Regions from separate parts of the Faecalibacterium sp. i21-0019-B1 genome, predicted to be linked through region 3. Evidence: predicted binding sites of a transcription regulator. Region 3 holds the regulator's gene; each other region holds the start of a gene.
What was found. Region 3 encodes HrcA, which represses chaperone genes, less so after heat shock. Its sites were predicted from a motif close to TGTTAGCACTCNNNNNNNNNGAGTGCTAACA; they were not measured.

Region 1: the regulator HrcA is predicted to act here: its motif matches at 3,369-3,399, upstream of clpB (ATP-dependent chaperone ClpB).
Region 2: the regulator HrcA is predicted to act here: its motif matches at 3,184-3,214, upstream of ACGHP1_RS04745 (Hsp20/alpha crystallin family protein).

The regions. Positions count from the first base shown of each region.
Region 1 is NZ_AP031425.1:390,993-395,970, reverse strand. Features, by position in the region: gene ACGHP1_RS01890 (HlyC/CorC family transporter) at 1-265, opposite strand, end outside; gene clpB (ATP-dependent chaperone ClpB) at 599-3,211, opposite strand; gene ACGHP1_RS01880 (DegV family protein) at 3,534-4,436, opposite strand; gene ACGHP1_RS01875 (adenylosuccinate synthase) at 4,482-4,978, opposite strand, start outside.
Region 2 is NZ_AP031425.1:966,375-971,352, forward strand. Features, by position in the region: gene ACGHP1_RS04705 (hypothetical protein) at 1-186, opposite strand, end outside; gene ACGHP1_RS04710 (LPD11 domain-containing protein) at 188-727, opposite strand; gene ACGHP1_RS04715 (hypothetical protein) at 733-918, opposite strand; gene ACGHP1_RS04720 (hypothetical protein) at 1,004-1,207, opposite strand; gene ACGHP1_RS04725 (hypothetical protein) at 1,220-1,468, opposite strand; gene ACGHP1_RS04730 (hypothetical protein) at 1,482-1,904, opposite strand; gene ACGHP1_RS04735 (hypothetical protein) at 1,979-2,137, opposite strand; partial or broken gene ACGHP1_RS04740 (ADP-ribosylglycohydrolase family protein) at 2,341-3,114, shown strand; gene ACGHP1_RS04745 (Hsp20/alpha crystallin family protein) at 3,348-3,812, shown strand; gene ACGHP1_RS04750 (YitT family protein) at 4,062-4,919, shown strand.
Region 3 is NZ_AP031425.1:241,654-246,631, reverse strand. Features, by position in the region: gene dnaK (molecular chaperone DnaK) at 1-1,633, opposite strand, end outside; gene ACGHP1_RS01160 (nucleotide exchange factor GrpE) at 1,735-2,364, opposite strand; gene hrcA (heat-inducible transcriptional repressor HrcA) at 2,361-3,434, opposite strand; gene ACGHP1_RS01150 (stage V sporulation T C-terminal domain-containing protein) at 3,622-4,164, opposite strand; gene ACGHP1_RS01145 (aminoacetone oxidase family FAD-binding enzyme) at 4,392-4,978, shown strand, end outside.

The DNA.
Region 1 (4,978 bases), 150 kb from region 3:
CCAGCAGGCGGGTGAACAGCACTGTGCCAATGGATGCTGCGGCAATGTTGACGATATTGTTGCCGATGAGGATGGTGGAGAGCAGCTTGTCGTACTTTTCCGACATAGCCAGCACGCGGGCTGCTGCCGAATCGCCGTCCTCGGCGCGGCTTTTCAGGCGGATCTGGTTCAGGGAAGAAAATGCGGTCTCAGAGGCGGAGAAAAAGGCGGAAAATGCCACCAGAATGATCAGTGCCGCCAAAAGCGTAATACTGCCATCGTCCATAAAAAGGGAAATCACACTCAACTTTCTGTTTTTATTTGAACCCTCTCAGGCATCGCTGCGCGATGCCAGCTCCCCCGAAGGGGGGAGCTTTTTTCTGTGCGCCCACAGCCTGCCCCTTCCACGCAGAAGGTGCTGCTGCCCGGGATATCGCACACTGGCGCAACGCGCCTGAGAGAGTTTTGGGATAAATGTTTTCACATACAAAAATGTGCTCCCCATCGTTGCTGTTCCGCGATGAAAAGCACATCAATGTTATTTGTAATCATACCATATTCTGTACGGTGGTGCAAGCTTTCTTGCCGCAAAGTCCGTACAGAACAGGTAAAATTCACATTATCGCAGGGTCAAAGCGCCATTCTCGCAGTCTACCGTCAGGGTGTTGCCCTCGGTATAGCTGCCCTGAATGATGGCCTTGGCAATCAGGGTCTCCACGCGGCTCTGGATGAACCGCTTGATGGGACGTGCGCCATAGACGCTGTCGTAAGCAGAATCGATGATGAAGTCCTTGGCAGCGGTGGTGACCTCCAGCTTGAGGTGCTTGCCCTCGTCCATGCGCTTGCGCAGATCCTGCAGCTGCAGATCCACGATCTTGCGCATCTCGTCCTTGGTCAGGCTCTTGTAGTAGACGATCTCATCCAGACGGTTCAGAAATTCGGGGCGGAACTTGCTCTTCAGCAGTTGGTCGATCTGGTGCTTTGCTTCCTCGCTCAGCTCGTTGGAGCCGTTGGCACGGCGCTGCTCCAGATCGTTCAGGATGATGTCGCTGCCCAGATTGGAGGTGAGGATGATGACCGTATTCTTGAAGTCCACGGTGCGGCCCTGACTGTCGGTGATGCGGCCATCGTCCAGCACCTGCAGCAGGATGTTGAACACATCGGGGTGGGCTTTTTCCACCTCATCGAACAGCACCACGCTGTAGGGCTTGCGGCGCACAGCCTCGGTCAGCTGGCCGCCCTCTTCGTAACCGACGTATCCCGGAGGCGCGCCGATCAGACGGCTGACGCTGAACTTTTCCATATACTCGGTCATATCGATTCGCACCATGTTGCGCTCGTCGTCAAACAGGGCCTGTGCCAGTGCCTTGGCCAGCTCAGTCTTGCCCACGCCGGTGGGGCCGAGGAACAGGAAGCTGCCGATGGGGCGGTTGGGGTTGGCGATACCGGCGCGGCTGCGCAGGATGGCCTCGCTCACCTTGGTCACAGCCTCGTCCTGACCGATGACCCGCTGGTGCAGCACATCGTCCAGATGCAGCAGCTTCTCGCGCTCACCCTCCACCAGTTTCTCCACCGGGATGCCGGTCCAGCGGGCCACGATGCGGGCGATTTCCTCATCGGTCACGCGGTCACGCAGCAGGCTGTCCTCCTTCTTGGCGGCGGCGATCTTCTCTTCCTCTTCCAGCTGTTTCTGCAGCTGAGGCAGCTTGCCGTATTTCAGCTCGGCAGCCTTGTTCAGGTCGTACTCACGCTGAGCCTTTTCAATGTCGGCATTGGTCTGCTCGATCTGCTCACGCAGGGATTGCACCTTGCCGATGGCGTTCTTCTCGTTCTCCCACTTTGCCTTCATGCTGCGGAACTTGTCCTGCAGCTCGGCCAGCTCCTTTTCCAGATCCTTCAGGCGGCTCTGGCTCAGGGCATCGGTCTCCTTTTTCAGGCTCACCTGCTCGATCTGCAGCTGGGTGATGCGGTGGGCCAGATCGTCCATCTCGCTGGGCATGCTGTCCATCTCGGTCTTGATCATGGCGCAGGCTTCATCCACAAGGTCGATGGCCTTATCCGGCAGGAAACGATCCGTGATATAGCGGTCGGAAAGGGTGGCAGCGGCGATCAGGGCGCTGTCGTTGATCTTCACGCCGTGGAACACCTCATAGCGCTCCTTCAGGCCGCGCAGGATGGAGATGGTGTCCTCCACGGTGGGCTCATCCACCTGTACCGGCTGGAAGCGGCGCTCCAGAGCGGGGTCTTTCTCGATATACTGGCGGTACTCGTCCAGCGTGGTGGCACCGATGCAGTGCAGCTCGCCCCGGGCCAGCATGGGCTTGAGCAGGTTGCCTGCGTCCATGGCACCATCGGTCTTGCCGGCACCCACGATGGTGTGCAGCTCATCGATGAAGAGGATAATCTTGCCCTCGCTCTTCTTCACCTCGTTCAGCACGCTCTTCAGGCGCTCCTCGAACTCGCCGCGGTACTTTGCACCGGCCACCAGAGCGCCCATGTCCAGACTGAACACGATGCGGTCCTTCAGGTTTTCGGGCACATCGCCGCGCACGATACGCTGTGCAAGACCCTCTGCAATGGCGGTCTTGCCAACGCCGGGTTCACCGATCAGGCAGGGGTTGTTCTTGGTCTTACGGGACAGGATGCGGATCACGTTGCGGATCTCCTGATCACGGCCGATGACGGGGTCCAGCTTCTGCTTGCGGGCAAGATCTACCAGATCCTGACCATACTTCTGCAGGGCGTTGTAGGTCTCCTCGGGATTGTCGTTGGTGACGCGCTGGTTGCCGCGCACTGCTGTGAGCTGCTGCAGGAACTTATCTTTAGTGATGCTGAACGCACGGAACAACTCGGTGGTGTTCTGGGTCTGCTCGTCCAGCAGACCAAGGAACACATGCTCCACGCTGATATAGTCGTCCTTCATGGCCTTGGCTTCTCGGGCGGCGGCGCTGAGCACCTTATCGGCAGCCTGCGAGATATAGACCTTGTCGGGGTCACGGCCGGAGCCGGAGACCCGGGGCAGAGCCGAAAGCTTTTCGGCCACGGCGGCAGCAAAGCTGCCGGGGTCAACATTCAGCTTCTGCAGCAGCTGCGGGATCAGGCCCTGCTCCTGCGAAGCGAGGGCGTGCAGCAGATGTTCAGGTTCCAATTGATTGTGCTGGTACTCCACAGCCAGCTGTTGCGCTGCCTGCAGAGCCTCCAGCGTTTTCTGTGTATATTGATTGGTATTCATAAAGTCAAGCCTCCATTCATACCGGAAGGTTTATTTTAGCGGACACGATAGTCATCTGCTAAAAGCCCGGTGCAGAGATGCTGCCGAACGGGAAGCAGCGGCTATTCTTCAGTTGTTTCACGGTTTCAAGCACCTCCTGCCGAACTGGTTTTACTTGTTTTAGCACTCTATCTGTTCGACTGCTAAAACTATACTCCTGTTTTCCCACTTTGTCAATAGGGTTCATAAAAAGTTTGCAAATAGGAAAAAAGCGCCTGCGGGGGCTAAAAAAAGACCACCGCACAACGTTTGTGCGGTGGTCTTGCCTTTTTATATAAAGATATCAGCCCTGCTTTTTCCAGCGGCGCATCACGCCCATGCCCAGCGCATAGGGGCCGGTGTGCACGGCAATGGTGCAGCCGATCTGCAACAGGCCCACTTCGCACTGTGCGCCGGGGTACTTTGCACGCAGGGCCGCGCGGGTCTGCATCCACAGGCGCTTGCCTTCCTCTTCGTCGTAGCCGTAGCCTACGGTGATGCGGTAGTCGTCCGGGGTGCCGCCGTGGGCATCCAGATAGTTCATCAGCTGTTCCAGCGCTTTTTCAAAGCTCTTCTGTCGGCCGCGTGCCACACCGCCGGAGAAGATCTCACCATCCTTGAACAGGATCATCGGCTTGATGCCCAACATGTTGGCTGCACGGCCCGTCACCTTGCCGATGCGGCCGCCCTTGATGAGATAGTCCAGATTGCCTACCGTGAAGAAGATCTGGTTGGTAGCTTTCTCTGCTTCCAGCCATGTCACAGTCTCGTCCAGCGTGCAGCCTGCGTCCCGCATGGCCACGGCGTTTTCCACCATGGTGGACTCGGTAACGGTAGCCGCCGCGCTGTCAATGACCTCAATGCGGGCATCGGGGAAATCTTCCAGCACCAGATCCCGGGCATTGCGGGCGCTGCCCACACAGCCGCTCATCTTGCTGGTGAACACCAGACACAGCACATCCCGGCCAGCAGCAGCATGGGCACGGAATGCCTGCTCAAAGTCCTCAATGGAAGCAAGGCTGGTTTTGGGGTAGGCCGAAGGGTTGTCCACCATGAACTGGTAGAAGTCCCGCACGGCGATCTCCTTGCCTTCTTTGCGGTAGTGCTCGCCGTCCAGCGAGACATAGAAGGGCACGACCTCGATTTGGAGCTGTTTGGCAGTGTCCAGCGTCAGGTCGCATGCGCTGTCGGTAATGATATCAAACATCTGTGACGCTTCCTTTTCTGAATCATTCAGGAGCTTTGCAGGGGATCATACGTGGTGGATATAAGCCTCACGCTCGGCACCCACAGAGATGTAGGTGATCTTGCAGCCGACAGCCTTTTCCAGATATTCCACGTAATCGCGTGCTTCCTTGGGCAGGTCTTCCCACTTGCGGGCTGCGGTGATATCACAGTGCCAGCCGGGCAGGTACTCCACCACGGGCTGTGCGGTGTCCAGAGCTTCGCCCATGGGGAAGCGGGTGGTGGTGCTGCCATCGGTCAGCTTGTAGGCAGTGACCATGGGGATCTTTTCCATGTAGTCCAGCACGTCCAGCAGGGTCAGAGCAACTTCATCGCAGCCCTGGCAGAACACGCCGTAGCGGCTTGCCACCAGATCGATGGGGCCAACGCGGCGGGGACGGCCGGTGGCTGCACCGTACTCGTGGCCAGCCTCACGCAGGTCGTGCTTTTCCTCTTCGGTCATAGCCAGCTCGGCAGTGAAGGGGCCGTCACCCACGCAGGAGGAGTAAGCCTTCATCACGCCGA
Region 2 (4,978 bases), 720 kb from region 3:
GCAGGCCCGGATGCTCGCGAGAGCATCCGCAGGCGGATAGTCCTCGCTGACGTACCATGTGATTTTGCCCTCGGGGGAGATGTGAGCGACCATCTTGAAATCGCCATTTTCCATCACGGCGGAGTTGCAGACCGTAACCCCGTTGCCGAGACAGCCAAGGAACAGTTTGAAGCGCGCGGCAGCCATATCAGAAAACCTCCTCCACCATCATCTTCTTGCTGAAATCCTCAATATCCTCGAGAGAGGTCCACTCCGGTTTTTGCGACGGCGAAAAGCTGTCCCAGAGGATGTGCATAGCCTTGATGTGACTTGCAACGGAGCCTCCCCAGAGGTACTTGCTGAACCGGGAACCCGGGCCAAGAAAATACTTGCAGTCCTGAACGCACCGGCTCAGGAGCCGGTAACGGAGCTCGTTGTCGCAGAACCGAAAGTCGGTCTGGACGCTCCCGAAATTGTGAAAGCCAAGAGCTGCGTCGAAGAAAAGAGTGACCCGGGCCGCGTCGCCGTTCTGCCACCCTTCCGGGTACGGCCGCTCACTACCGTCGGAGAAGTGCGTGAATGCCGTTGCAGTCACCCCGAGAGCCTCCCGGAACTCGCTGGGGCGGCAGCGGAAAGTGCGAATCTCGATGCGCTCGCACTCCATCGAACCGGAAGAACCGACGGAATCAGGATAAAGGGAGAGCGCCGGGTCATACCCGGCAGCTTTCAAACGCTCAAGAACGGTCATATCTCTTATGCCTCCATTTCGATGTCGAGCAGCTCCATGCTGCCGTATACACAGTGCTCGGAAATCTCGCGGGCTCTTTTGCGAGCAGAGGGCAGCGAGACGGCCTCAATCTTACGCTCGGTGACGTAACCGCCATTCTTGAGCTGGGGATTGTGGCGGAAGAAAGTTGCCTTGTAGGACTTCGTTTTCATAGTTGACACTCCTTTGCGGTTTGGCTCCCGCGACCATCTTGCCAAAGACGGCAAAATGGTTTCGGCCTTTGCCACAGGGCCATCATCAGGCGAGCACATCGGAGTAGGCGACCTTTGCAGCCTTGAGGGTTTTGAACATCTCGACGACATTTCCACCGCAGTCGGCGTACACACACCACCGCCAGCAGAAGCGGCCGTTGATGCGGACCATGCGTTGCTCGATGCAGACCTCGTTATCCTCCCGCACATAGCGGTCATCTGCACGGTTGCGAATGTGGATAAACTTCATACGAACCCTCCTTTACCGTGCCTCTGCGACGCTCTCGTAGCCCCAGCAGAAAACCCTGCGACCCATCTTCTCGCAGCGGGATTTCAACTCTCTCGCTGCGCTGTCGGCGGAGCTGATGCTCTTGTAACCGCACTCCACAACAGAACCGGCCGGAACCTTGCTCCCAAACGTGGAGCCGTTCTTTCCGGCGTACATCTTGAACTGGTTACCCGTCCAAGGCTCCTCGGCCTTGACGAACCCGAAATACCTTACCTGCGTCATAACGCGCACCTCCTTAATCTCTGTTCTCACGCTTCCACATGAGGAAGTTCTGGTAATCATCTTGACCCATCGAGACCGGCTTGCTCGTGTTGATGAAATCGGGGCAACCGAAGCAGACGAGCTCGTCCGGATTGCTGCGGGTCTGCGTCAGGACTTTGGCAGGAACGCCGGTCATCTGGAACTTTTCGGACGGGACGCCCGGAACCTCGATGCGCCGGAGCAGCATATTGAAGTCGTAGTACCAGTCGAGATTCATGTACCGCTCCTCGCTGTCCGTGCTCTCGATTTCCTTGATGTACTCGGCCAGAGCACCGCGCACATCAAGACGAACCGGAGCGACGCTGTCGTCGTAGCTGTCGTAGAGGGTGATGGTCTCGGCCTTGCCGAAACGAACGGTCAAGGCGGCAACGCTGCCGGTGTACTTGTAGAGCTCCATAAAAAACCTCCTACCCGAAACGGGTCTTATTGCTTGCTTAACGTCCCTAAAAGGGACACACGAAAGCAAAAAAATTAAGCAACCTCGACCATACCGGCCAGACCGTAGAGGAGCTCGTGGTCCTCAAAGGAGATGCGCTCTTCCTCGAACGCACGGTCAATCTGCCAGTAGCAATCGTCGCGGTCGTTCTCGGTCTTAATGGCGGAGATAGCTTTCACGATTTTCTTGAACATATTCTTATCCTCCTACCCGTTTTGGGTCATAGCGTTTTCTTGCACCTTCATTATAGACCCTAAAAGGGACAATGTCAAGTAAAATCTGGCAATTTGTGGCAAAAAGTTTTCAAGAATGACGCTTTTTGCGGCATTATGCCCGAAACCGCAGCAGAGCAGAAAGAAAGCAGGAGCCCGGAGGTCCCTGCTGATATAGTTATCCTGTTTGTTCTAATGAATTTGACCACAACAATTACAAGCACAAGGATTTTCCGCTGCTGAGCGAGAAATCGCACTTCACCGATGACACGGTCATGACAGTCGCGGTGGCACGGGGCTTGATGGCAGGGCAGGGAGATGCACAGAAAACCTTTGCCGAGGTGCAGCACGAAATGCGGCGCTGGGGCAGGGCATACCCTCATGCCGGTTACGGCGGGATGTTCCGCCGGTGGCTGCACGCAGAAAATCCGAATCCCTATGGCAGTTTCGGTAACGGCTCGGCTATGCGGATGTCGGCAGCGGGCTGGCTGTTCGATACGCTGGACAAAACGTTGGAAATGGCAAAAGTGACCGCTGAAGTCACCCACAACCACCCGGAGGGCATCAAAGGCGCGCAGGCCACGGCGGCAGTGATTTTTCTGGCCCGTACCGGCCACAGCAAGCCGGAGATCAAACAATATGTGGAGCAGACCTTCGGTTATGACCTAAACCGTACCTGCGATGAAATTCGGCCGACCTATCATCATGTGGAGACCTGTCAGGAAACTGTGCCGGAAGCCATCATCGCTTTTCTGGAAAGCGTCAGTTTTGAGGATGCACTTCGCAATGCAGTTTCTCTGGGCGGCGACAGCGACACTCTTGCCTGCATCACCGGCGGCATTGCCGAAGCCTTTTACGGGATGCCGCAGAAACTGCGGGACGAGACTTTGAAACGTCTGCCGGAGGATATCCGGGAAGGATATGAGCTGTTGTGCTTCATGATTGCCAAGATGATATAAAATGCGATGATGCGACTGAATTTTGAAAAGATTGCATAGGATTTTATAAAAGTATTATTCTTTCATGAATTTTAGCACTCTTCTATTGACACTGCTAATGAACGGTGCTATAACAGTGGCGTGCTCAGGAGGAAGGGCAAGAGGAGAGCCGCTAGGCTCCCCGGAAAGCCTTTCCGAGTGGACGCTTCAGATTTTTTGCCCCGACCCGAACGCCGGGATTGGAGGAATGATTTATGCTTATGCCGACTGTTTTCCATGAAAACCTGTTCGATGATTTCTTCGATCCGTTCTGGAATGACGCTGCACTGGAACGTGCTATGAACCGTGAGGCTCGTGGCGCCTTTGGCAAGCGTGGTGCAAACATGATGAAGACCGATGTCAAACAGACGGACAATGGCTACGAAGTAGCTGTTGACCTGCCGGGCTGCAAGAAGGAAGACGTCCAGATGGATCTGAACGACGGCTACCTGACCATTCAGGCAGTGCGCAGCCACAGCAACGATGAAAAGGATAAGAAGGGCCGCTATCTGCGGCGCGAATCCTTCTCCGGCACCTGCGCGCGCAGTTTCTACGTGGGCGATGTGAAGAAGGAAGACATCCACGCAAAGTTCGAGGATGGCGTCCTGCACGTCGAGCTGCCTGCTCCTCAGCAGACGAAGGCTTTGCCTGAGAACCCGAATCTGATTGCAATCGAGTAAAACGCCGGTCATGTGCGCCAAAGCACAACGCACATAAGATGCCCCCGGAGAGCCGCAACAAGCCCTCCGGGGGCATTTTTGTTTCGCTATCTTTTCCGCAAGGGAAAATCATGGTATACTGAGAACAGCAACTCGGAATTTATGGAGGTACTTCACTATGGAATACAAACGCTTTGGCGGTAAGCTCCTTGTCCGCATCGACAAAGATGAGGAGATCGGTGAAACAAATTTGATTTTAGGGGGACAAAGATGAGTGATGTAAAAGGAAAGACCGGCGCAGTCCTGAGGGAGACGGCAGTCCTGACCGGGGCGGTGGCGATCATTGCGGCGGGCGTTTTCTTTTTTCTGGTGCCGAGCCATACATCCGTCAGCAGCATTTCCGGCCTTGGCATCGTGCTGTCCAATTTTGTGCCGCTGCCCTTGTCGGTCATTACGATGATCCTGAACGTCGTGCTTCTCATCATCGGGTTCTTTACCTGCGGCAGAGAATTTGGCGCAAAGACCGTATACACCAGTGTGCTGCTGCCGGTGTTTCTGGGGCTGTTTGAAAAGCTGTTCCCGGAGCTCGGCTCGATGACCGGCAGTCAGGAGCTGGACGTGCTGTGCTATATTCTGGTGGTCAGCATCGGGCTGAGTATTTTGTTCAACCGCAATGCATCCTCCGGCGGGCTGGATATCGTGGCAAAGATCATGAACAAGTACCTGCACATGGAATTGGGAAAAGCCATGTCTCTGTCGGGAATGTGTGTGGCGCTTTCCGCGGCCCTGGTCTACGATAAAAAGACCGTGGTGCTGAGTATCCTCGGTACTTACTTCAACGGCATCGTGCTGGACCATTTCATCTTTGATAACAGCATCAAACGCCGCGTCTGCATCATCACCGAAAAAGAGGAGGCGCTGCGTCAGTTCATCCTCCATGACCTGCACAGCGGTGCGACCATGTACGAGGCCATCGGTGCATACAATCTGGAAAAGCACAACGAGATCATTACCATCGTGGACAAGAGCGAATATCAGAAGCTGATGAACTTTATCAACCGGGAAGACCCCAAGGCTTTTGTTACCATTTACAATGTATCCAGCATGCAGTATCAGCCCAAGATCTGATCGGCGGAGAGCTGCCGCAAAGGGCGGGCCTTTTGCGGCTTGCTCTTTGCCATAGCTGC
Region 3 (4,978 bases):
TCTTCAGATCGGCCAGCTTGCTCTCGGCCTCGCTCTTCACGTCGGCGGGCAGCTTGTCGCCGTTTTCCTTCAGCATCTTCTCGGTCTGGAACACCATCTGGTCGGCACCGTTGCGGATATCGACCTCTTCACGCTTCTTCTTATCGTCGGCAGCAAACTGCTCAGCTTCCTTCACAGCCTTGTCGATGTCCTCCTTGGACATGTTGGTGGAAGCGGTAATGGTGATGTTCTGCTCCTTGCCGGTACCCAGATCTTTTGCGCTGACCTTCACGATGCCGTTTGCATCGATATCGAAGGTAACTTCGATTTGAGGCACACCACGGGGAGCCGGAGCGATGCCGTCCAGATGGAAGACACCCAGGCTCTTGTTGTCGCGTGCGAACTCACGCTCGCCCTGCAGAACGTTGACCTCAACAGAGGGCTGGTTGTCTGCAGCGGTGGAGAACACCTGACTCTTGTGGGTGGGGATGGTGGTATTGCGGTCGATGATCTTGGTGCACACGCCGCCCAGAGTTTCAATGCCCAGGCTCAGCGGGGTGACATCCAGCAGCAGCAGACCCTTCACATCGCCCTGCAGCACGCCGCCCTGAATGGCAGCGCCCACAGCCACGCACTCATCGGGGTTGATGCCCTTGAAGGGCTCGCAGTTCAGTTCCTTCTTGACTGCATCGTAGACAGCGGGGATACGGGTGGAACCACCGACCATCAGGACCTTCTTCAGGTCAGAGGGACGCAGGCCTGCATCCTGCAGAGCCTTGCGGACGGGGCCCATGGTGCGATCGACCAGATCCGCGGTCAGCTCGTTGAACTTTGCGCGGGTCAGGGTCATATCCAAGTGCTTGGGGCCGGTAGCATCGGCAGTGATGAAGGGCAGGTTGATCTGGCTGCTCATTGCGCTGGACAGCTCGATCTTTGCCTTCTCAGCAGCTTCCTTCAAACGCTGCGCGGCCATCTTGTCCTTACGTAGGTCGATGCCGTTCTCGGTCTGGAAGGCATCTGCCATCCAGTTGATGATGCGCTCATCGAAGTCATCGCCGCCCAGATGGGTATCACCGTTGGTGGCCAGAACTTCGGTAACGCCGTCGCCCATCTCGATGATGGACACATCGAAGGTGCCGCCGCCCAGATCGTAGACCATGATCTTCTGGTCTTCTTCCTTATCGATGCCATATGCCAGAGAAGCGGCAGTAGGCTCGTTGATGATACGCTTGACGTTCAGGCCTGCAATGGTGCCTGCGTCCTTGGTAGCCTGACGCTGGCTGTCGTTGAAGTATGCAGGAACGGTAATGACAGCCTCGGTAACAGGCTCGCCCAGATAAGCCTCGGCATCAGCCTTCAGCTTCTGCAGGATCATAGCGCTGACCTGCTGGGGAGTGTACTCCTTGCCATTCAGGGTCACCTTGTGGTCGGTGCCCATGAAGCGCTTGATGGAAGCAACGGTGTTCTCAGGGTTAGTGATGGCCTGACGCTTTGCCACCTGACCCACCAGACGGTCGCCGGTCTTGGTGAAGCCCACCACAGACGGGGTGGTGCGTGCACCCTCAGAGTTTGCGATAACAACGGGCTCGCCGCCCTCCATGACAGCCACGCAGCTGTTGGTAGTACCAAGGTCGATACCAATGATCTTACTCATAATGAAAACTCCTCTCGAAAGAACAAATCGTATTGTTTATGTGATGCTCAAATGTTTGTAAGCGGATGTTATATTCAAAACCCTTTCGGGTTTCTGCTTTGTTATTCGGCCACTACAACGGTCGCATGGCGGACGATCTTATCGCCCAGCTTGTAGCCCTTCTGGTAGACCGTGATGACGGTGCCGCTCTCCTGTCCGTCCGGGGCGGGGATCTGCTGCACTGCATTCATGAAGTTGGGGTCAAAGGGCTTGCCCAGCGCCTCGATCTCCTCCACATGGAGAGCATCCAGCGCCTTGGCGGCCTTGTCCAGCGTCATGGTCACGCCCTTTTTGTAGTTCTCGTCGGTGGTGGGGGCGTTGGCTGCCATCTCCAGCGTATCCAGAATGGGAATGATCTGGTTCACCGCAAAGGAAATGCCATCGTTGAACTTCTGGTCGGCTTCGCGGGTGGAGCGCTTGCGGTAGTTCTCGTACTCCGCTGCCATGCGCAGCAGCTGGTCTTTGGCCTGTGCAGCGTTGGCTTCGGCAGCATCCAGCTTTGCCTTTACGGCTTCCAGCTCACGGGCCTTCTTGTTGAACCAGCCGCCATCCTTCTTCTTGTCATCCTTCGGGTCGGCAGCTTCAGCAGCAGGTTCCTGTTCGGGTGCTGCCTGCTGGGCCTTTTCCTCGGGAGCCGTTTCGGGCTGCTCCGCTTCTTGAGCCGGAGCCGTCTTTTTGGTTTCTTCGCTCATTCCAGATCCTCCTTATAGATCACAGTCCGCCGGGGTGCGGCAGCCTGCGGGGTGTCTTTTCGTTTGCCGCTCATGCCCTCGCCCAGCTGGTCTGCAAAGTAATGCAGCAGCGGCATCAGCTTCTGGAAGGGCATCCGGGTGGGGCCGATCAATGCAATGGAGCCCCACAGGCCTCCGCCCACCAGATACCGGTCGCTCACGATGCACAGGCCCGGGATCTGCGGTTCCAGATCTTCGCCCAGCAGCACGCTCTCACTGCGTTCTGCCGGAGGTGCGATCAGGCCAGCGGCCTGCTCCTCGTCGTTCAGCAGTGTGAGGATGTCGCCCACCTTGCCGTCCAGCTGGGGCCAGTCCAGCAGATACTGCTCGCCGCCCAGAAATACGTGGGGCTTGACGGAATCCTGCAGGATGGCAGCCGCTGCACTGATAACGGGCACCAGCTCCGGGTCGATCTGGCTGCACAGCTCTGCCAGCAGCCGGGTGGAAAGATCCACCGGCGCTACAAAGGTAAGGTTGCGGTTGAGCAGTGCGGCAAGTGCTGCCGCATTCTCGCGGGAAAGACCGGTGCGCACCCGTGCCACACGGGTACGAACGTAACCGGCCGTGGTAACGGCCAGCACAGCCGCTGCGCTGCGGCCCACCTGAACCACTTCATAGTGGGCGATGCACAGGTCTTCGGCACAAGGGGTGCTGATGGCGGCGGTGCAGCCGCTGATGGCGGCCAGCGCCTTGGCGGCACCTGCGGCCAGCTTTTCCGGCTCATGGTCGAGGCTTGCGAACACCGCATCCACACGGGCGCGGCTCACACGATCCAGCGGCTGATCGTCGGTCAGCAGATTATCAAGGTAGTAACGGTAGCCCTTGGCGCTGGGCACACGGCCCGCGCTGGTGTGGGGCTGCTCCAGCAGACCCAGCTTTGTCAGCGCCGCCATCTCATTGCGAAGCGTTGCGCTGGAAACTGCCATGTCAAAGTAGTTTGCCAGCACGCTGCTGCCAACGGGCTCGCCTTCGAGACCATACAGCGCCACGATCGCCTGCAAGACTCGCTGCTTGCGTGCATCCATCGTCATAGCGCCTGCCTCCTTTTTGCGTTCGCTTTGTTTGTTTAGCACTCCTTGTTCCTGAGTGCTAAGACCATTATAGCCAATTTTCCGGTGCTGTCAAGCCCCTTGGAAAAATGTTTTAAAAGATTCATAATTCTGTCATAAACGAAGAAAGCGCCCTCCTTATTGTAAGGAAAGCGCTCCGGCATGTTCTTTACTCTTCCATCTGCCTTGCCAGAAATGCCGCCGCCACATTCACGGCCTTGAGCTGGGCGGCATCCGGCGTGGCCGTGCGGTCTTCGGTCAGCAGGGCCACCACGCCGGTCACATCGCCCGCCGCAATGATGGGTGCGGCGCACAGCACTGCTCGGGGCGAGCCTTCGCAGGGCAGGATGCACTTTTCGGCAATGCCCTCGCTCTGGTACAGCCTGCGGCCATCCATCAGCTTTTCCAGCGGCTGGCTGATGCTGCGGTCGGCCAGCTCCCGCCGGCCGGAGCCGCTCACCGTAAGGATGCGGTCGCGGTCGGCCACCAGTGCGGTCAGCGCAAAGCTTTTGCTGAGCACCTCGGTATACTGGGCCGCTACTGCGTTCATCTCGCCAATGGGCGAATACTTTTTAAAGATCACCTCGCCGTCGCCCGTGGTGAAGATCTCCAGCGGGTCGCCGCGGCGGATGCGCTGGGTGCGGCGGATTTCCTTGGGGATCACCACCCGGCCCAGTTCGTCGATGCGGCGCACGATTCCTGTTGCTTTCATGTTTTTGCTCCTCCGTTTCCTTAAAAATGCCTGCAGCACTAGTATCTGTCAGGCCGGGCCATTTATACCTGCTGCCCCCGCGCAAAAAGACCTGCACGGAAAGCTGCCTCTTCGTTGCGTTTCCGGCAGGGTTCTGCTACAATGATACAAAAAGCCGTTTTCATAAGCACAGCACCCCGCTTATGAAGACAGATCCTAAAATTCTACTGAGAAAGGCAGGTGTCCGGATGCCGAACATCCTCATTCTGGGCGGCGGTGCCGCCGGTCTTGCAGCCGCGCTTGCGGCGGCACAAAGTGCCCCCGCTGCACAGGTCATTGTGCTGGAGCGCAACCCGAAGCCGGGCAAAAAGCTGCTTGCCACCGGCAATGGCCGTTGCAATCTGGATAACACCGGCATTGCGCCGGAGCTGTATTTCACTGCCGACCCGGCAGCACTTCGTCCGCTGCTGGATGCCGTAAATACCGCCGACCCGCTGCGCTGGTTCCGTGCGCTGGGGCTTTATACCCGCACCGACGAAGCGGGCCGGGTGTATCCGTACTCCAATCAGGCGGCGGACGTGCTGGCCCTGCTGGAGCATCACCTTGCACAGCACCATGTGCAGCTGCGCACCGGCTGCACCGTGCGCACCCTGAGCCAGAGCCGCAGCGGCTACGCCGTGCAGTTCGAGACGGCAGAGGGCAGCACCGAGACCCTGCGCGCCGATGCCGTCATCTGCGCCATGGGCGGCGAGGCAGGGCCGCAGTTCGGCACCGACGGCTTTGGCACCCGGTTCGCCGCCCAGTGCGGCGGCAGGGTGGAGCCGCTGTACCCCTG